2 linked regions of the Solidesulfovibrio fructosivorans JJ] genome follow. The protein of the gene in region 2 binds, or shares a complex with, the protein of the main gene of each other region. Links are inferred from orthologs where the notes say so. Each region holds a gene or a part of one and is shown on either strand. Other genes may lie near its edges.

Region 1 (9,770 bases), on a different replicon or contig from region 2:
ATGGAGTCCACGGCCTCGGGGAGCTGGACCCACAACACCGTGCCGCCGCCGGGATGGGTGACCCGCGTTCCCGGCGGGAAGCTGCGCAGGATACGTTCCTCCATGATGCGGGCCTGCCGTTCGAGCACGGCCCGGATCTTGCGCAGGTGGCGCTCGAAGCCGCCCTGGGAAAGGTATTCGGCCACGGCGATCTGGGTGGGCGTGGCGCAGCAGACGTTGGTGGTGGCCTTTATCTCGAAGGCCTTGGCCGCATAGCGCCCGGGGAGCAGGTAGCCGACACGAAAACCCGGGGCCAGGGTCTTGGAAAACGACGAGCAGTGAAGCACGTAGCCTTCGGTGTCGGAGGAGGCCAGGCAGCGCGGCCGGCCGCCGTCGAAATACAGGTCGCCGTAGACGTCGTCCTCGATGACCGGCACCCCCCGGGCGGTGAGCATGGCCGTCATTTCGGCCTTGGCCGGGTCGGGGATGCGCGCGCCGTCGGGATTGTTGAAATTGGGGGTGAGGATCACGACCTTGATGTCGAAGCGGTCCAGCGCCGCGGCCAGGTCGGCCGGGCGCACGCCGCCGTCGGGATGGGAGGGCAGCTCCACGGCCCGCAGGCCGAAATTCTCCAGCAACTGGAGGAAGCAGTAATAGGAGGGGGCGGCGATGGCCACGTTGTCGCCCGGCCGGGTGACCGAGCGCAGGGCGATGTACAGCGCCTCCATGGCCCCGGAGGTGATCATGATGTCCTCGGGCCGCGCCTCGATGCCGGCCTCGACCAGACGCCAGGCGATCTGGCGGCGAAGTCCCAGATTCCCGAACACGCCCTCGTAGCCCACCACCGACTCGCCGCCGGCCGTCGCCACCTTGGCCAGAAGCCGGGACAGCTGGCGCGTGGGCAAAAGCGATTCGTCGGTCTGGGCCACATTGAGGGGCACCATGTCGCGCCGGCCCATGCCGCCGAGCACCTCCCGGATGAGCGCTCCCCGGTTGATGGCCGTGGGCGGCTTGGCCGGCAGGCGCGACGGCCGGGGAGCGGGCGGGCGGTCCGGCCGGGAGCGCACGAAGAATCCCGATTTGGGCCGTGCCTCCACCACGCCGCGTCGTTCGAGGGCCATGTAGGCCTGGTTGACCGTGGACACGCTGACGCCAAGTCGGGTCCCCAGGGCGCGCAGGGACGGAATGCGTTCGCCGGGGAGCAGCTCCCCGGATTCGATGCGCTCCAGGATATGGCGCTCCACGCTGACGTAGCGGAAGATGCCGTCGTCGGTCTGGGGCAGGGGCATGGCGTTTCCTTTTTTTGTGATCTGTTATGCCTATTTTTTCTTTGAACTGTATCTGTCATGGTAACAGACGTTCTGGTCTAAGGGAAGGGCGCCGGCGGCGGTTCCGCCGGGTCTAACCTGAGGAGGACGCCATGTTCGCGGATCGCATCAAGGAAGACAGACAGCTTGCGGCGGCCCGACCGGGGCTTTTGGACGCCTGGATTTCCCGCTTTCGGGACAACCGGTTCGTGCGGGTGGCGGCCGAGGCCGGGGAACGGCTTTTCACGCCGGGGCGGCAGCTCACCGCACGCCTGGGCCAGGGCAAATATCTGAGCCTCTCGGGCACGCGGTTTTGCCGGGTGGAATGCCGGCGCGGCGCGGTCTGGGTGACGGCGGCGGGCGACGGCCGGGACAGGGTGCTGACCCCAGGGCAGCGGGCGAGCTATTCCCGGGGCGGCAAGGTGGTGGTTTCCGGGCGGGGCGACGCGTCGGAAGTGCGGGTGTGCTGGGACTGACGCCTTTCGTCGGCGAGGCGCAACGCGGTTGCCGCCGGATCGTGTTGCCGGGCTTGGCGCAACCTGCTATCGCCAGGACAGCAAGGAGCCTGCCGCATGGAAGAAAGCTGTCCGATCGCCCCCATCGACACGTCCATTCCGGTTCTCGGGCCGGCCAAGATTCCTTCGCCGCTGCCTTATTGCCGCTTCGCCGACGACAGCCGCGCCAGGATGGAGCTCGACGCCAGCGAATTCGGCTCGGGCTCGGGGCCGTGCTTCGCCGATTTCGAGCTGGCCGGGCCGCGCAGCCGCATTTATTATGATTCGTCCAAGGTCAAGGCGGCCATCGTCACCTGCGGCGGACTGTGCCCGGGCTTAAACGACGTCATCCGGGCCATCGTCATGGAGGCCCACCACAACTACCACGTGGCCGGCGTGCTCGGCATCCGTTTCGGCCTGCAAGGCTTCATCGAATCCTACGGCCACGAGCCCGTGGAACTGACTTCGGCCAACGTGGCCGACATCCACCAGTTCGGCGGCACCACCCTGGGCTCGAGCCGAGGCCCCCAGCGTCCCGAGGATATCGCCGACGCCCTGGAGCGCCTCAACATCGCCATGCTTTTCGTCATCGGCGGCGACGGGTCCATGAAGGCGGCCCGGCGCATCCAGGAGGAAATCAGCCGGCGCGGTTCGAAAATCAGCATCATCGGCGTGCCCAAGACCATCGACAACGACATCAACCTCGTCACCCAGTCCTTCGGCTTCGACACGGCCGTGGAGAAGGCCGCCAAGGCCATCCGTTGCGCCCATACCGAGGCCATCGGAGCCCTAAACGGCGTGGGCCTGGTCAAGCTCATGGGCCGGGAATCCGGGTTTATCGCCGCCCAGGCGACGCTCGCGCTCAAGGAAGTCAACTACGTGCTGGTGCCGGAATACCCCTTTGCCCTGGAGGGGGAGCATGGGCTCTTGCCGTCCCTGGAGAGTCGTCTGGCCCGGCGCGGTCACGCCGTGATCGTCGTGGCCGAGGGCGCCGGGCAGGACCTGCTCCCGGACACGGGGCTGCGTGACGCCTCGGGCAACCCGGTGCTCGGCGACATCGCCGAATTCCTTTCCGGCAGGATCGAGTCGTATTTCCGCGACCGCGACATCCCCATGACGCTCAAATTCATCGACCCGAGCTATATCGTCCGGTCGGTCCCGGCCAATGCCAACGACCGGGTCTACTGCGGCTTTCTGGGGCAAAACGCGGTGCACGCGGCCATGGCCGGCAAGACGGGGATGGTGGTGTCCAAGCTCTACGGCCGCTACGTCCACCTGCCCCTCGACCTCGTGACGCTGCGGCGCAAGAAGCTCAACATCGCCTCGGACTACTGGCGCTCGGTGATCGAATCCACAGGCCAGTACACGGTGACGCCCTTCATCGACGACCCCGCCATTTTCTGCGCCAGGTAATTGGGGGGAAGAGAGAAGAGTGTGCGAGAGGGGAACCCTTTTTGAAAAAAGGGTTCCCCTCTCGCGCTCTCCCCTCCCAAAAACTTTCAACGGTTACAGACGCTGTGACGGTAATTGTCTGTAACTATTAAAAGTCTTTTGGAGGGGGGGTCCGGGGGGACCCTTTTCTTCAGAAAAGGGTCCCCCCGGGAAGTCTCTTTCCTCTCCCCCTATCCCCTATTCCCTCTCCCAGGCCGTTAGGGCGCGCAGGGCGAATTCGAGGAGCTCGTCCACGGGGCGTTCGGGCAGGCTGGCGTGGGCGCAGGCCAGGTAGAGCGGTTCGCGTTCGGCCAGGGTGGCGGTGATTTCCTCGCGCAGCCCGAGCTGCGTCAATTTGGGGCGTTGTTCCTCGTTTAAGTCGGCCATGAGCCGTTCGGCCAGGCGCTCCGGATCTGCCTGGAGGTAGAAGACCAGCCCCTTGCCCAGCAGGTCGCGGTTTTCCGGCAGCAGGACGACGCCGCCGCCCGTGGCCACCACCTGTCCCGTTTGCCCGGCGGTTTCGGCCAGGATGGCGGCTTCGGCCTTGCGGAAGGCGTCCCAGCCGTCGCGGCCGACCATGTCGGCGATGGTTTCCCCGTATTTTTCGCAAAATGCCGCGTCGAGGTCGGTAAACGGCCGTTCGAGGCGTTCGGCCAGGCGTTTGCCCAGGGTGGTTTTGCCCGAGGCCCGGGGGCCGATGAGGTAGATGTTGCGGTCGTCGGCAAGGGGCATTGGCGGCCTCCGTGAAGGATGCTGGCGGGAAAAATGGTCCGCCGCGCCCGGGAAATAGCGTTCCGGGGCCTTTCTGTCGAGCCGGGGTGTAACCGAAGGCCTCTTTGCCGCGCCAAAGACGGCAGTGCGGGCTTCTGTCCGCGCCATCGAGGAGGGACTTGCGGCATGGACGGGGTGACGGGTGCGGCCTCGGCCCACAGCCGGTCGTGCTGACGGCTGGCGGGCATGGGACAATTTCTGACGAAACTCGAGGGGATCGACGACGGCTCCCTGGCCGCCGCCGCCGCCCAAGGGGATCAGCGGGCGTTCGCGGTCCTGGTGTCCCGGCACCAGCCCGGCGTCCTGCATCTCGTCTCGCGCTTTTGCGACGACCCCGACGGCATGGAGGATCTTGCCCAGGAGATCTTCGTCAAAGCCTACCTGAATCTGGGAACGCTGCGCAACGGAGCGGTTTTTCGCGGCTGGCTGCACCGTATCGCAGCCAACACCTGCATCGACTGGTTGCGGCGGCGCAAATCCGACGTGGATATGGTGGCCGGGATCGAGGAATCGCTGCCCGACGAGCGCGACCAGGCCAGGATCGAGGCCCGCGACGCAAGGCGTCGGCTCAAGGCGGCCATGGCCGTGCTTGGTCCCAAGGACCGGCTGCTGGTGGCGCTTTTGGGACTCGAGGGAAAAAGCGTGGAAGAAGTGGCGGGCATGACCGGCATGACCCAGGTCAACGTCAAGGTTCGGGCCTTTCGCGCCCGGCGCAAGCTCAAGGCCTACCTGGAAGAGAAGGAACATGATTGAGCGGCCGGGGCGCGGCCGACCGATCATTCGTTGCGCAGATACGGCCAGGCCTTGCCCGCCAGGGCGCGCCACAGGCCGGCCATGCCGAGGGTCAGCGTGACTCCCGCCGCCGTGGCGACCGTCAGGAGCGCCGGCACGGCGAAGAAGCGAAACGGCAGGTCCATGAAAAAGGCCACAAAAGCCCAGGCCAGTCCGCCGCCGATCGCCAGGGCCATGCACCCGGCCAACGTCCCGAGCAGGGCGTTTTCCCCCAGAAAGACCGCCAGAATATCCCGCCGCTTCGCGCCGCAGGCCTTGTAGATGGCCGCTTCGTAGGTTTTGCGCCGCATGCCCACGGCCATGGTCTGCAACAGCACCAGCATGCCGATGCATAAGGTGGTTCCGGCCGCGACGGTCACGGCGGCCGCGACCTTGTCCGCCACGCCCAGCACCGCGTTTAAGGCGTCGCCGGTGCCGATGGCGGTCACGTTGGCGAAGCGCCCGGTCACGGCATTGAAAAGCGCCTCGGCCGGATCGCCGGAAGCCTTGTTGTCCACATAGGCTGTGGCCAGCCAGGTCATGGGAATGCCGTCGAGCGCCCCGGGCGAGAAGACGAAGACATAGTTGATGCCGAGCGACAGCCAGTTGATGCGTCGCAGGCTCGCCACCGTGGCCGTGATCTCGCGGCCGAGCGCGTTGACGGTCACCGTGTCGCCCAGGGAAAGCCCCAGCCCGGCGGCGATTTTTTCATCCACCGACACGAGCGGCGGCCCGGCATAGTCCTTTGGCCACCAGCTCCCGGCCACGATGCGCGTGCCCTCGGGCATGGTCGCGGCATAGGTGAGTCCGCGATCGCCCTGCACCGCCCAGCGGGCGTCCGGGTCCACGCGGGCCTCGGCCACGGGCGCGCCGCGCAGTTCGGCGATGCGTCCCCGGGCCATGGGCGAGGTCTCGACGCGGCTGACGCCCGGCACGGACCGGGCTGTTTGCAAAAACGACGGCAGCTGGTCCGGCTGGATGTCCACGAAGAAAAAGGCCGGGGCCGTGCGGGGAATGTCTTCGGTGAAGGCGGCGCGAAAATTGGCTTCCACCAGAATCATGGCGCACAGGGTGGAAAGACCGAGTCCGAGCGCCGCCAGCACCCGGCCCACCTGGTTGTCCGGCCGGGATATGGCGCGAAGGGCCAGTCCCCGGATTCCGGGGCGGCGCGGGATGCGTCCGGCCAGAAAGACCGCCAGTCCGGCGAAAAGCCAGAACAGGGCCGTTGCCGCCACGGCCGCCACGACGAACCCGAGCCCCAGCCGCCGGTCCGGGGTGGACACGACGGCCAGGGCGAAAAGCCCGGCCAGGCACAAAAGGCCCGGCAGACGGGCGGTGAGTCCGAGGCGCGGGCGGTCCGGGGCGTCGTAGCCGCGAAAAAGGAGCAGGGGCGGCACGCGGCCGGCGGCGGCCAGCTGGGGCAGGGAAAAGGCCAGGGCGGTCAGCGCTCCGCAGCCTCCGGCCAGGGCCAGCGCGCCGGGATAGGGGCCGGGCGGAAAGCGCACGGGCACGAGCGCGCCGAGCAGCGGGCCGAGCGCGACCGGAACCAGGGCCCCGACAAGCAGGCCCACGGCGATGCCGCAGGCGGCTTGCCCCGCGATCACGAGCAGATAGGTGGTCACGACCAGACGGCGGGGCGCGCCCAGGCATTTCATGGCCGCGATGGAGGCCGTGCGGCCGTCGAGATAGCCGGAGACGGCCTGGGAGATGCCGATGCCGCCCAAAAGCAGCGCGGCCAGGCCGACCAGGGCGGTGACGGCGGCCAGCCGGTCCATGAAGCGCGTGAGCCCGGGCTGGGCCGCGGCGGCGTCGCGCAGCCGCCAACCGGCCATGGGGAATTCCCGGCGCAGGGCGGCCATGGCGCTTTTGGCGGATTCCCCGGCCGGGAGACGGAGGCGGTAAAAGTGGCGGGTGAGGCTTCCCGGGCCGTCCAGGCCGGCGGCATGCAGGCTGGACGCGGCCACGAGCAGGGGCGGCCCCAGGGCGGTCAGGCCGCCGGCGGCGTCGGGCGTGCGTTCGAGCACGGCCCGCACGGCATAGGCCGCATCGGCCACAAGGATCGTGTCCCCGACTTTGAGGCGAAGGCGTGAGAGCAGTTCCGGCGCGACGACCGCGCCGGGCCGCCCGTCGCGTACGGCCAAGGCCGAGGCCAGGGGCATGGGCGGGCGCAATTCCACGCTCCCATAGAGCGGATACGCCCCGTCCACGGCCCGCAGGGTGGCGAGCGTCCGGGCGGCCGGGCCGGCCGCCGTCTCGCGCCGGGCCATGATCTGCATGGACACGAGGTGGGAGACGCGTCCCAGCCGGGAAAGCGCGGCCCGCTCTTCGGCGGTCGCCGGCCGTTGGGACAGGGCCGCTTCCAGGTCGCCGCCCAGAAGCGACGCCGCGTCCTCGGCCAGCCCGGCCTGGTAGGAGGCGGCCAGGCTTTTGACCCCGGCCACGGCGGCGACACCCAGGGCCAGACAGGCCAGAAAAATGCCGAATCCCCGGAAACCGGCCCGCAATTCCCGTCCCGCCAGACGAAAGGCCAGCCCTATCTCTTTGGGAAAACGCATATCTCAGTCCTATTTGGAACAGTACGGCAAATTGCGGAGGTGGTCCACAGCTTCGAAAAAGATGCGATTGGCATTGCAACAAGCAACGAAATAAGACAAATACTGAAGATGCGCGGTTCACAGCGCCCGCGCCCGTTGAAGGGAGGCGCGGTTCATGTCCGTCGGGGATTCGGGAAACGCAAGCATCGGGGGAATGATCGTGAAAAACATGAAACTTGGCGTCAAGATCACCATCGGCTTCGGACTGTTGATCCTCATTGCCTGCGTGCTCGGCGGCATGGCCGTGGTCAACATGAACAGTGTCGAAAAACAGTCCACGCGGCTGGCCCAGGAATATGTCCCGGAAGTCGCCATCGCCAACCAGCTCGAACGGGCCGCCGCGCAGGTGATGTTGGATATCCGTGCGTACGGATATAGTGAGGATAAAAAGGATCTCGACGCCGGCCTGCGCAGTTTCGCCGAATTGAAGCGCGCGCTGGCCGAGGCCAAAGCGCATTCGGAGAAGTACCCGGACCTGACCAAGCTGCGCGAGGACGTGGGCAAGGCCCAGGTCAAGGTGGCGGAATACGAAAAACTCATTACGGACACGTCGTCGCGCCTGGAGGCGTTGGCCGGGGTGCGGCGCAACCTGGATGCGGCGGCCGGCGAGTTCGTGCGCAATACCGGAGCCTATCAGGAGAGCCAGGCCAAGGCGCTGCTTGACGAGATCGCCCGGGGAATGCCCGCCGATGCCCTGCGCGACCGCGCCAACAAGGTGGCCGGCATCGACGGCATTCTTACCCAGGTCACGGCCATCCGGGTCAACAACTACCGGGGCCAGCTCTACCGGGAGCCGCGCTTCATCGACGACGCCATCAAAGGATTTACGCCCCTCGATCAGGCCGTCGAAACGCTTCGGGCCAAGACCCGCGCAGACGCCAACCTGCGGCAACTGGCGGCCATCAAGGACGCTTCCGCGAAATACCGGCAGGCGCTCAGCGATTTTCTGGATATCTACAAGGTGTTGCAGGAGCTGGCCGTCAAGCGCCTCGAAGCCGGCAACGCCGTGCAGGAAGCGGCCGTGACAACGGCCAAGGCGGCCCTCGACGCTACCCAGCATATCGCCAACGAGGCTGTCGCCAGCCTGTCCACCGCCTCCACGATCATGCTCGGCGGATTGGCCGTGGCGCTTGTGCTCGGCATTCTCATCGCCATTTTCCTGACCAAGGCCATCACCGGCCCGGTGGTCAAGGGCGTGGATTTCGCCAAGGCCATGGCCCAGGGGGACTTCACCCGCCTGCTCGACATCGACCAGAAGGACGAAATCGGCATTCTGGCCGCCTCGCTCAACGAGATGGTGAGCAAATTGCGCGAAGTGGTGGCCGAGGTGCAGTCGGCTTCGGAAAATGTGGCCTCCGGGTCGGAGGAGCTTTCCGCCTCGGCCCAGAGCATGTCCCAGGGCGCCACGGAACAGGCGGCCAGCGTCGAGGAGATCTCCTCGTCCATGGAACAGATGAGTTCCAACATCAAGCAGAACGCCGAAAACGCCCAGCAGACCCAGTCCATCGCGGTCAAGGCGGCCCAGGACGCCCGTGAGGGCGGCGAGGCCGTTATCTCGGCCGTGGCGGCCATGAAAAACATTGCCGAAAAGATCTCCATCATCGAGGAGATCGCCCGCCAGACCAACCTGCTGGCCTTAAACGCCGCCATCGAGGCCGCAAGGGCCGGCGAACACGGCAAGGGCTTCGCCGTGGTGGCGGCCGAGGTGAGAAAACTCGCCGAACGCAGCGGCTCGGCCGCGGCCGAAATCTCCGAGCTGTCCTCTTCCAGCGTCCAGGTGGCCGAACAGGCCGGCTCCATGCTGACCAAGATGGTGCCCGACATCCAGCGCACGGCCGACCTTGTGCAGGAAATCGCCGCCGCCAGCCAGGAACAGAACTCCGGGGCCGACCAGATCAACAAGGCCATCCAGCAGCTCGACCAAGTGGTGCAGCAAAACGCCTCGGCCTCCGAGGAGATGGCCTCCACCTCCGAAGAGCTTTCGAGCCAGGCCGAGCAGCTCCAAAGCACCATGGCCTTCTTCCGGGTGGACGGCACGGGACGCCGGCAGGTCCGGACGGTCAAGGCGCTGCCCGCCGCCCACCGATCGGCCGCCAAGAAGCCGGCGCCCGCAGCCGGCGCCAAGAAGGCCTCGGGCGGCGTCGGCATCGACCTCGACGACAAGGACGACGATTTCGAGCGTTTTTAGGGAAGAAGCTGGGGGAAACCTTTCTTCAGAAAGGTTTCCCCCAAACCCCTTTTCAAAGACTTTTCATAGTAACCTGCCGCTATTTCATTTTTTTTATTGTGGTTGGCGGTTTAATTGAGTACCGCGCCGCAAGAATGAAGGAATTTAGGAAGGGGAGAGCGCAGAGGGGAGAACCCTTTTTAAAGGGTTTCCCCTTTCGCATGCTCTTTCCTTTTTTTGTTTCAAGGAGGCGTCA
Region 2 (9,422 bases):
TAGCCGGCTTCCTCGATGGCCTTGATGATGTACTTGAAGGCCTCGTCGTGGTCCTTGAGATTGGGGGCGAAGCCGCCCTCGTCACCCACGGTGGTCATGTGCCCGTCGGCGGCCAGGATGGTTTTCAGGGTGTGGAAGGTCTCGGCCCCCATGCGCAGGGCGTCGGCGAAGGTGCGCGCGCCGAGCGGCACGATCATGAATTCCTGGATGTCCAGGTTGTTGGGCGCGTGCATGCCGCCGTTGATGATGTTCATCATCGGCACGGGCAGCACCTTGGCGTTGACGCCGCCGAGATACTGGTACAGCGGCAGGCCGAGGAAGGAGGCGGCGGCGCGGGCGGTGGCCAGGGACACGCCGAGGATGGCGTTGGCGCCCAGGCGCGACTTGTTCTCCGTGCCGTCGGTGTCGATCATCAGGTTGTCGACGGCCACCTGCTGCAGGGCGTCCATGCCGATGACGGCCTCGGCCAGCTCGCCCTGGACGTTTTCCACGGCCTTGACGACGCCCTTGCCGCCATAACGGGAAGCGTCCTGGTCGCGCAGCTCCAGAGCCTCGCGCGAGCCGGTGGAGGCTCCGGAGGGTACGGCGGCCCGGCCGGAGGCGCCGGATTCCAGGGTGACTTCCACTTCGACGGTGGGATTGCCGCGGGAATCGAGGATTTCCCTGGCCCAGACGGCGGCAATAGTGCTCATGAGCGTCTCCTTGTTGGGTATGTTGGTGCGTTTGGTGCGGTGGAAAAGCGGGCCGGGCGGCCCGACACGTCAGCCTGTAACGCAATTCGCGGCGATTTATAACCCCCGCCGTCAAAGGGGGGTGCGGCCGGAAAGCAAGTCTTGGCGGGTCTTGGGGCGCCTGGCGGCGGGAGTGTCGCCGCAGCGACGTCAAATTGTGATGTCCGGAAAATCGCGGAGGTCGCCGCGCCGCTCCCGTCGCTTGAGATAACGCAGGAATTTTTTCGCCTCGACAAAGTCCGCGTCGATGCCCACGGCCTGGGTCAGCATGTCGCGGCAGGCGGCCAGATCGCCCTTTTCGTAGAGCACCCGGGCCAGGTTGAACATGATCCGTTCGTCCCGCGGCGCCAGCTCCAGGGCCTTTTGGTAGTAGGCGGCGGCGATGTCGTAGTTTTTCTGCTTGCGCAGGCGGATGCCGAAGGCGTTGATGGAGGCTTTCTGGCCATGGCCCTCCGGGTCGCCGGCTCCGGCCTGGCGCAGCACGGCCAGGGCGGTGGCGTCGTCGTCGGGCGCGCCGGCGGCGGCCAGCGCCACCAGGATGACCGTGAAAAGCGCCCGCTCGGGGTCGGGCAGGGCGTTTTGGTCCACCGCCGCGCCGGCGTCGCGCAAAAGCCGCGAAAGCACCAGGGCGGCCGGGGCCAGCCGTTCCTTGAAGATGAGCGGGGCCGGCAGGAAGTGGGCCAGGAATTCCTCCGCGGTGACGGTTTTTTGCAACGGCATGGGCAGGGTCTTGTCGTCCAGGGGAAAGATGAGGATACGGGCCGCGTCCAGGCGCATGGCCAGCCAGTTGATGCGCTGGGTGAAGTCGCGGGTGGCGGCCCCGGCCTTGCCCATCCGTTCGAGCTTTTGCGATTGGTAGCAACCGAGAATTTCCGGCAGCATGGATCGGTCCCCCGGAGCCGGCGGCATGGATGCCCGGCGCCTACGGTAGGCGTTTGTCGCGCCTGGCCCGGTCCAGGTCCCGGCCGAGCCAGAGTTGGCGCAATCCTTCGAGCAACAGTTCCGGGCGCACGTCGCGGATGGCCGGGCAGATGGGGGCGAGCTTCTCGGCGAAACCGCCGGTGGCGATGACGTGGGTCTCGCCGCCCAGATGGGCCATCAGGCGGGCGGTGATGCCCGAAACCATGTCGGCAAAGCCGAACACAAATCCCTGGTTGATGCAATCGGTGGTGGAGCGGCCGATGGAAAGCGCGCCGTCGCCCGGATCGAGGGCCACATGCGGCAGTTTGGCCGTCTTGCTGACGAGGCCGGAAAGCGAGGTGCGCATGCCGGGGCAGATGAGCCCGCCGAGAAAGGCGTCGTCCCGCACGCAGTCGAAGTTGGTGGCCGTGCCGAAGTCGACCACGATGACCGAGGGCGCGGAAACGGCCAGCCGGCCGGCATAGGCCGTGACGAGACGGTCCGCGCCGACTTCGTGGGGCCGGCCGTAGAGGTTTTTGAGCGGCACCGGGATGTCGACGGACACGAAGCGCAGCCGGGCCCCGATGTAGCGCGAGACGGCCTGGGCGAGAATGGGGTTCAGCGGCGGCACCACGCTCGAGGCCACGGCCGTTTCCACGTCGGCCGGCCGCACGCCGTGGATGGAAAGGGCTGTGACCAGGGAAAGCCCCAGGCTGTCCGGAGTGGCCGAATGGTCGGTCGGCAGGGCGAACGACGGCCCCAGCCCCGAACGTTCGGCCAAGCCGAACTTGATGTTGGTGTTGCCGGCGTCGATGAGCAGGGCGGGCATGGCGCGGCTACGGGTTCGCGTCGGCCCGGGCCGCCTTGGCGGCCTTGGCTACGCTGACGCGTTTGAGGAAGGTTTCGACGTCGGGCAGGATGCGCTCCACGATGACGTCCACGCCTTTGGCTGTCGGGTGCAGGCCGTCGGCCAGGGTCAGGCCGTAATGGCCGGTGACGCCGTCCAGGAAAAAGGGATAGAGCACGGCGTCGTATTTTTGGGCCAGCGCCGGATAGACGGCGTCGAAGGCGGCGGCGTAGTCCGCGCCGTAGTTTTTGGCCGAGCGCATGCCGCAAAGGAGCACCGGGATGCCGGCCTTGGCCAGCCGGGCCAGGATGGTGTTCAGGTTCGCCTTGGCCGCCTCGGGATCCTGGCCGCGCAGCATGTCGTTGGCCCCGAGTTCGAGGATGACGCCGTCGGGCGTTGTTCGCATGACGCCCTCCAGGCGGGCCAGGCCGCCGATGGTGGTGTCGCCCGAGACGCCGTAATTATCGATGACGACGTTGTGGCCCTTGGCCTTAAGCGCCGCCTGGAGTTTGGCCGGAAAGGCGTCGTCGGCGGGCAGGCCGTAGCCGGCGGTCAGGCTGTCGCCAAGGGCGGCCAGACGGATGTCGGCGGCCGTGGCGGAAGACGTCATAAGCCCTCCGAGAAGCAGGCAGACCGCGAGCGCAAAGGCGGCCGCGACCCCGAATTGTCTTTTCCGGGCAAGCTGGTATGTACGTTCGGCGACGAAGGAAGGAGCGTTTCGCATGGGTGGTCCGGCTGAAAAGATGATTGCGCTGTCCGATGTGCGCCTGACGTTACAAAGCCGGGCCGGCCGGGTCAACATCCTGCGCGGCGTGGATCTGACCGCCGCTTCGGGCGAGCGGTTGGCCGTCATGGGACCTTCGGGCGCGGGCAAAACTTCGCTTTTGATGCTCCTGGCCGGGCTGGAGCGGGCCACGTCGGGCTCGGTGCGCGTGGCCGGGCACGATCTTTCGGCCATGGACGAGGACGCGCTCGCCGCTTTTCGCCGGGAAAACGTGGGCATCGTCTTTCAAGGTTTTCATCTCGTGCCGGCCATGACGGCCCTGGAAAACGCGGCCTTGCCTCTTGATTTCGCCGGCCGTCGCGACGCTCTCGACCGGGCCCGGGAGGCGCTGGCGGACGTGGGGCTGTCCGACCGGCTGGACCACTTTCCGGCCGAGCTTTCCGGCGGCGAACAGCAGCGGGTGGCCTTGGCCCGCGCCTTGGCCCCACGGCCGCGACTGCTCCTTGCCGACGAGCCCACGGGCAACCTCGACAGCGAAACGGGGCGGCGGGTGATGGACCTGCTTTTTTCCCTGGCCGCCGGCACGACGCTGGTGCTCGTCACCCACGATCCGGGGCTGGCCGCGCGTTGCGGCCGGGTGGCGAGGCTGCGCGACGGACGCATGACAGACGGGGCGGCGGCCTAAGTGAAACGGCTTTTTTTCTCCCCGCGCGGGCACAGCCCCCTGGAGCGCCTGGTCCGGGCGCTGCTGCTCGGCGGGGTATTCGCCCTGGCCATCGTGGCCTATCAAAAACATTTCGACCACGTGATCGAACAGGCCGAGGCCGAGGGGACCATTGCCGATCCCGGCCATATCCTGACCGGGGAGGACCGGGCGCAGGTCCTCGGCGCGGCCCAGGATCTGCGCCGGCGCTACGGCCTGGACCTGCGCCTGCGGCTCGGCGGAACGCCCAAACCGCCGTCCCCGGACGATCCCGGGACCGTCTGGGTTTACCTCGACCCCGAGTGCCGGAATAGCCGGGTGGTCGCGCCGGCCCTGGTCGCTTCCGCCCTGCCGGAGAGCCTCTTGAACGATCTGGGCGGCGGGCATATGGACGCGGCCTGCCGGGAAGGACGCTCCCGCGAAGGCGTGCTCGGCGCGCTCGGAGTTTTTATCGACGCCCTCGGCCACGCGGCGGGCCGAGGCAAAGGAGTACAGCATGAATGAAGAAGCGAAAACGCCGCGCCAGGCGGTGACCATCCACACCGACGGGGCCTGCCTGGGCAATCCCGGCCCCGGCGGCTACAGCGCCATCTGGGAGATCGACGGCGAACGCGTCGAACTGTGCGGCGGGCGCAAGCTCACCACCAATAACCGCATGGAACTTTTAGCCGCCATCGAGGCGCTGGAAGCCCTGGAAAGCCCGACCGACGTCACGCTCATCACCGACTCGCGCTACGTCCACGACGCCATCGAAAAGCGCTGGCTGGCCGGCTGGCAAAAACGCGGCTGGGTCAACGCCGAAAAAAAGCCGGTCAAAAACCAGGACCTCTGGCGTCGCCTCATCCCGCTGCTCAAAATCCACAATATCAAATTCCACTGGGTGCGCGGCCATACCGGCAACCCGGACAACGAACGCTGCGACGTGCTGGCCAAAAAAGCCGCCAATTCCAGAGATCTGCCCGTTGATGAAGGGTATCCGGGATAGAGGGGATGAACCGGGGGAGGGAACCCCACCCTCCCGAAAAACCTTCAAAAGGGTGAGTAGAGACCTTTTGCAAGGCATCGAAAACTAAAACTCGTATCGTTTCGCCCCGCAGGGGCGACGGCGTGGTGGAGGCGGGATTTGTCCGGGACGAGCTTGTCGCGAAGCGACATGCACCGTCCCGGCAAATCCCGCCTCCATCTTCACCCCTCCGATTTCCCGCCAGCCAATCCCCCCTCGCCCGACCAGAGCCGGGAAGGGGGGACCGGGGGGCGCGCCCGCCCCCCGGCGGGGTCCGGGGCAGCGCCCCGTTCCTGCCTCTCTCGCTTTCGCGCTCCCGCCTATAGAAACATCCCGCCCGAGATTTCGATGCGCTGGCCGGTGATCCAGCCGGCCCCGTCGTCGAGCAGCATTGCCAGGGCCGCGCCGATGTCGTCGGCCTCGCCGACGCGTCCGAGAGCGGTCTGGGAGGCGATGAAGGCGTTGACGTTGGGGTTGTCGCGCACGGCGCCGCCGCCGAAATCCGTGGCGATGGCTCCCGGAGCGATGGCGTTGACGGTGATGTGGCGCGGTCCGAGTTCCTTGGCCATGTAGCGGGTGAGTACCTCGATGCCGCCCTTGGCGGCGGAGTAGGCCGCGTAGCCGGGCAGGGAGAACCGGGCCAGGCCGGTGGAGACGTTGACGATGCGTCCGCCGTCGCGAAGCAGCGGCAACAGGCGCTGGGAGAGGAAGAACGCCGCCTTGAGGTGGACGTTTATCATCTGATCGAACTGGTCTTCGGTGGTTTCCGCAAACGGGGCTTCGACGCCGTAGCCGGCGTTGTTGACCAGGAAGTCGAAGTCCTTGCGTCCCCAGGTCTTTTCCAGGGTTTCGCCGAGGGCGTCGGCGAAGGCGGGGAAGGTGTCGGCCCGGGAGACGTCGAGGGGCAGGATGGCGGCCTTGCGTCCGCGTTCCCGGATGGTGGCGGCCACGGCGTCGGCTTCGGCCCCCTTGTGCAGGTAGGTCAGGACGATATCGTGCCCTTTTTCAGCCAGATGCAGGCACATGCTTTTACCGAGTCCCCGGCTGCCGCCGGTCACAAGCGCGATTTTCATAAGCGCCTCCTTGTTTGGATCTGTCGTGATGCACTTTCCTGGGGCCCCGACGGATTATGCCCCTAATCGCTTGTCCGATTTCCCAAAACGCGTCTGACCAATCCCGTCCCCACCCGACCAAAGCCGAGAAGGGGGGACCGGGGGGCATCAAGCCCCCTGGCGAAGGGGTGCAGGGGAGGCGGAGCCTCCCCGCGTTCCCCCCCCCCGCGTCACCGCCCTAGTGCCGGCCGCCCTTGGCCGCGTCCAGATAGATCCTCGCCGCCGGCGTGCCGGAAAGGGCCTCGGCCCAGTGGAGGTAGAGCGGGCGCAGGGAGCGGCCGTGCACCACGTCCGTCGTGGCGAGACGGCCGGCGACAAGGGCGTCCAGGGGCTGGGCCGCGAACCAGTCGGCAAAGGCCCGGGCGCGGTGCTCGGCCCGATGGCCGGCGTCGATTTTGGCCAGGCCCGAGGCGGCCACGCGGCGGCGGCGCGCCGGATCGGCCAGCAGACTGTCGACGAGGGCGCACAATCCTTCGAAATCCTCCTGGTCGTAGAGGAAGTAATCCTCCCCGTCGGTGAAAAGCGTATCCTGGCCGTGGCCGATGCGCGGCGTCACCAACGCGCAGCCGCAGCCGAGCGCCTCGAACAGGCGGTAATTCATGTCGCCGCCTTCGGCGATATTGAGCACCAGCCGGGCTGTGGGGAAAATGGCCCGGAAATCGCCCGTGCGCGAGGCGAAACCCGCAAAGCGCTGCCGCAATCGGGCCAGCAGGGCGCTTCGAAACGGGGTGAGCGCCGGGTCGTCCTTGCCCACGAACACCATGTCCAGGGTCTTGGCCGCCTCGCGGGGGACGTCGGCCGGCGCGGCGAAAGGCGGGGACCACAACAGCCGCGAGGCGTCGAGACGGCCGGCGGCGAAGCGCGGCAGATGGTCGCCGAGGCTCACGCAGCACAGGTCGAAAGCCTGGGCGTAGAGCGGATACCAGGAGTGGATGTGGGAATCGATGCAGTGAAAGACCGTGGGACAGGGATAGGACTCGAGGCCCAGCAGAAACGGCGCGCTGCTCTTGTCGCCATAGACCAGGGCGTCGGGCGCGAAGCCGAAAAACGCGGTCAGGTCGTCCCAGGTGAAAAAGCGTTCCCCCGCCACCGGCCGGGCCTGGACCTCCCAGCCGTGGGGCGCGAGACACGGCCCCAGGGAGGCGGCGAACAGGCCGTTGGCCAGCCAGGCCAGGCGCTTCACGGCGCGGCCTCCCCTCCGCCAAGCACGGGCAGACCGGCCCGGTGGAAATTGGCGCTCCAGTCGAGCGGGCTGACCGATTTCGGAAAGACGATCGGCGTTTCCCGTCCGGCGCGCGCCCTGGCCGCCTCGATGGCCTGGGCCAGCATCTCCGCCGCTCCCTTCGGATCGGTCGGGTCGATGTTGCGGATGCGGGGGTGTTCCCGGGACAGGTCCTTGGCCGGCGGGTAGGCGTTGGTGAGCGTTTCCAGGCCGAAGCAGGCCATTTCGAGGGGCGGATAGGACGGGTGGGGCGAGGCCATAAGCGCCATGCCGACATGGCTTTGGAGCAGGGCGGCGGCGTAGTCGGCCATGGTGAGGGTGCCGAGGCTTGTCAGCACCGTGCCGTGGCCGAAATCCACATCCTCGTGGGGCGTGCCGGCGCTTACGAAGGCGACATCCCGGCCCTGGCTTTCCCCATAGGCCTCGGCATAGGCGGCGATGACGGCCATAAGCGCCGGGAAGCAGTTGCGGTGGTGTCCGGGCCGGCCGTAGACGAGCACGTTTATGCGTTCGCCCTGTCTTGCGGGAATAGCGCCGCCAAGGCCGCCGAGCACGGCGCGCAGGAGCGGGTCCAGGGAGGGCCTGACCACGACGGGGTTGTCAAAGGCGTAGTTTCTGGCGGCGAAAAAGCGGTACAGCTCGCGGGAATGGAAGACGGCCTGGCAATATTCCCCATGGCGGTAGGTCCCCTCCGCGGCCAGGTGCTTGAGCCCCATGGGATAAAAGCCCGGCTCCCAGTCCAGGATGAAATAGTAGAAGGGGATGGGGGGCATGCCGGCGGCGGCGAAAAGCGCGGCCGCCCGCTCCCAGACGAGCACCGTGCGCCAGTTGGGGCAAAGGAGCACGTCGGCCGGGTGAAAGACGATTTCCGCGCCGTCATGGAGGGATACGGTCTCGACGACTTCCCCGGGCCGGCGCAGCAGGGCCGCGCCGCAGTCGATGCGCCCGGAGGCTTCCGGCAGGGGCGTGAGCACGAGGCAGCGCACGGCCGCGTAACGGGGGGCCAGATGGGCGGCCAGGGCCAGGGCCGAGGCCATGCCGCCGAACAGGTGTTCCCGGTGCAGATGGGGCAGGCAGATATTCAGGCGCGGCGGCCCGGGCTCGCGGCGCACGGCGAAGCGGGCGCGCGGGGGAAGCAGGTCGTCGAAGGCGTCGGGATCGTAAGGGACGGATGCGGTCATGGCGGAGATGCGCCATCAGCCGTTGGAGGCCGACGGCTTGGATGCGGCTTCGGGCTCCGGGGCCGGTGTCGTTTCCTTGGCGGGTTGCTCGTTTTCCTTGAGTATTTCCGCATCGGCCAGAATCATGATCAGGCGTTTGAACATGCCCTTGTCCAGGGTCTCCTTGCGGGCCTCCATCTTGCGCAGGGCTTCGAAGGGCGGATAGGCCGGGCGCCAGACGCAGGCCCGGGTCAGGGCGTCATAGATGTTGCAGACGCCAAGCGCCTTGACATAGGGCGGGATGCCGGCGGCGGGCAGCCCGGCGGGGAAGCCCCGGCCGTCCTCCTGCTCGTGGTGGAAAAGGATGCAGTGAAGGGTTTCGGGCGGCAGGGGCAGGCCCACACACAGGCCGACGCCGAGCGCCGGGTGGGAGCGGAACTGGATTTCTTCCTCGGGCGTCCAGGTATCCGGCCGGCGATCGAGGAGCCCTTCCGCCAGCCCGAGCTTGCCCACGTCGTGCAACAGCGCCCCGACGCCGACCTTGACGAGCAGGTCTTCGCTTATGCCCTTTCGGTCCATGAGCATAAGCGAGGTGAGCACCATGACGGCCAGGCCGTGTTGGTATTCCTGGTAGCCCTTGGACACGAGCCGGGCCACGTTTTTCACCGCGCCGGGGTCGTGCAAAAAGCCCACGGTCTGGCGCACGAGCTTGCCGATCTGTTCGAACCGGGCCCGGCTTACGGAATGGGGCAGCTTTTCTTCGAGCACGCATTTGGCCAGGGAAACGGCGCTCTCGTGCCAGACCTCGGCTCGCTCGGCCAGGGGAATGGATTCGTCGAGGAGCAGTTCGCCGAGGCTTTCGCGCAGGTAGTTCTCGTAATGGCGCAGCTCGCCCTGGTGGATATAGACCGTCGGCGTGCCCGTGGACCGCAGCCGGGCCAGCTGTTCCTTGCTGAAGGCGGCCCCGCGTGAGGCGTAGAGCACGAGCCTGGGCCCCTTGCGCACGTAGACGGAGAACCG

Evidence for each region.
Region 1: the proteins of DESFRDRAFT_RS17830 (region 2) and DESFRDRAFT_RS16100 are in contact, whole or in part, in a cryo-EM structure (PDB 9GE8), measured with the Escherichia coli proteins. The link is inferred for Solidesulfovibrio fructosivorans JJ] from one-to-one orthologs.

Annotation. Positions count from the first base shown.
Region 1 is NZ_AECZ01000028.1:14,296-24,065, forward strand. Bases 4,534-7,666 are described here. They hold DESFRDRAFT_RS16100 (ABC transporter permease), read right to left. Parts: upstream 7,309-7,666; coding sequence 4,759-7,308; downstream 4,534-4,758. Other genes in these bases: DESFRDRAFT_RS16095 (RNA polymerase sigma factor), read left to right, coding at 4,534-4,735; DESFRDRAFT_RS16105 (HAMP domain-containing methyl-accepting chemotaxis protein), read left to right, coding at 7,508-7,666. In the rest of the region: DESFRDRAFT_RS16075 (aminotransferase-like domain-containing protein), read right to left, coding at 1-1,268; DESFRDRAFT_RS16080 (DUF2917 domain-containing protein), read left to right, coding at 1,400-1,762; DESFRDRAFT_RS16085 (ATP-dependent 6-phosphofructokinase), read left to right, coding at 1,859-3,193; DESFRDRAFT_RS16090 (shikimate kinase), read right to left, coding at 3,410-3,943; more of DESFRDRAFT_RS16095, read left to right, coding at 4,169-4,533; more of DESFRDRAFT_RS16105, read left to right, coding at 7,667-9,535; DESFRDRAFT_RS16110 (aminotransferase class V-fold PLP-dependent enzyme), read left to right, coding at 9,770-9,770.
Region 2 is NZ_AECZ01000037.1:6,281-15,702, reverse strand. The notes cover bases 2,259-5,043. They hold DESFRDRAFT_RS17830 (ABC transporter ATP-binding protein), read left to right. Parts: upstream 2,259-3,200; coding sequence 3,201-3,887; downstream 3,888-5,043. Other genes in these bases: rnhA (ribonuclease HI), read left to right, coding at 4,402-4,890; DESFRDRAFT_RS17825 (hypothetical protein), read left to right, coding at 3,888-4,409; DESFRDRAFT_RS17835 (arylesterase), read right to left, coding at 2,468-3,088; DESFRDRAFT_RS17840 (type III pantothenate kinase), read right to left, coding at 2,259-2,460. Also shown: eno (phosphopyruvate hydratase), read right to left, coding at 1-692; DESFRDRAFT_RS17845 (tetratricopeptide repeat protein), read right to left, coding at 882-1,613; more of DESFRDRAFT_RS17840, read right to left, coding at 1,654-2,258; DESFRDRAFT_RS17815 (SDR family NAD(P)-dependent oxidoreductase), read right to left, coding at 5,229-5,981; DESFRDRAFT_RS17810 (glycosyltransferase family protein), read right to left, coding at 6,199-7,203; DESFRDRAFT_RS17805 (rhamnosyltransferase WsaF family glycosyltransferase), read right to left, coding at 7,200-8,423; DESFRDRAFT_RS17800 (HD-GYP domain-containing protein), read right to left, coding at 8,439-9,422.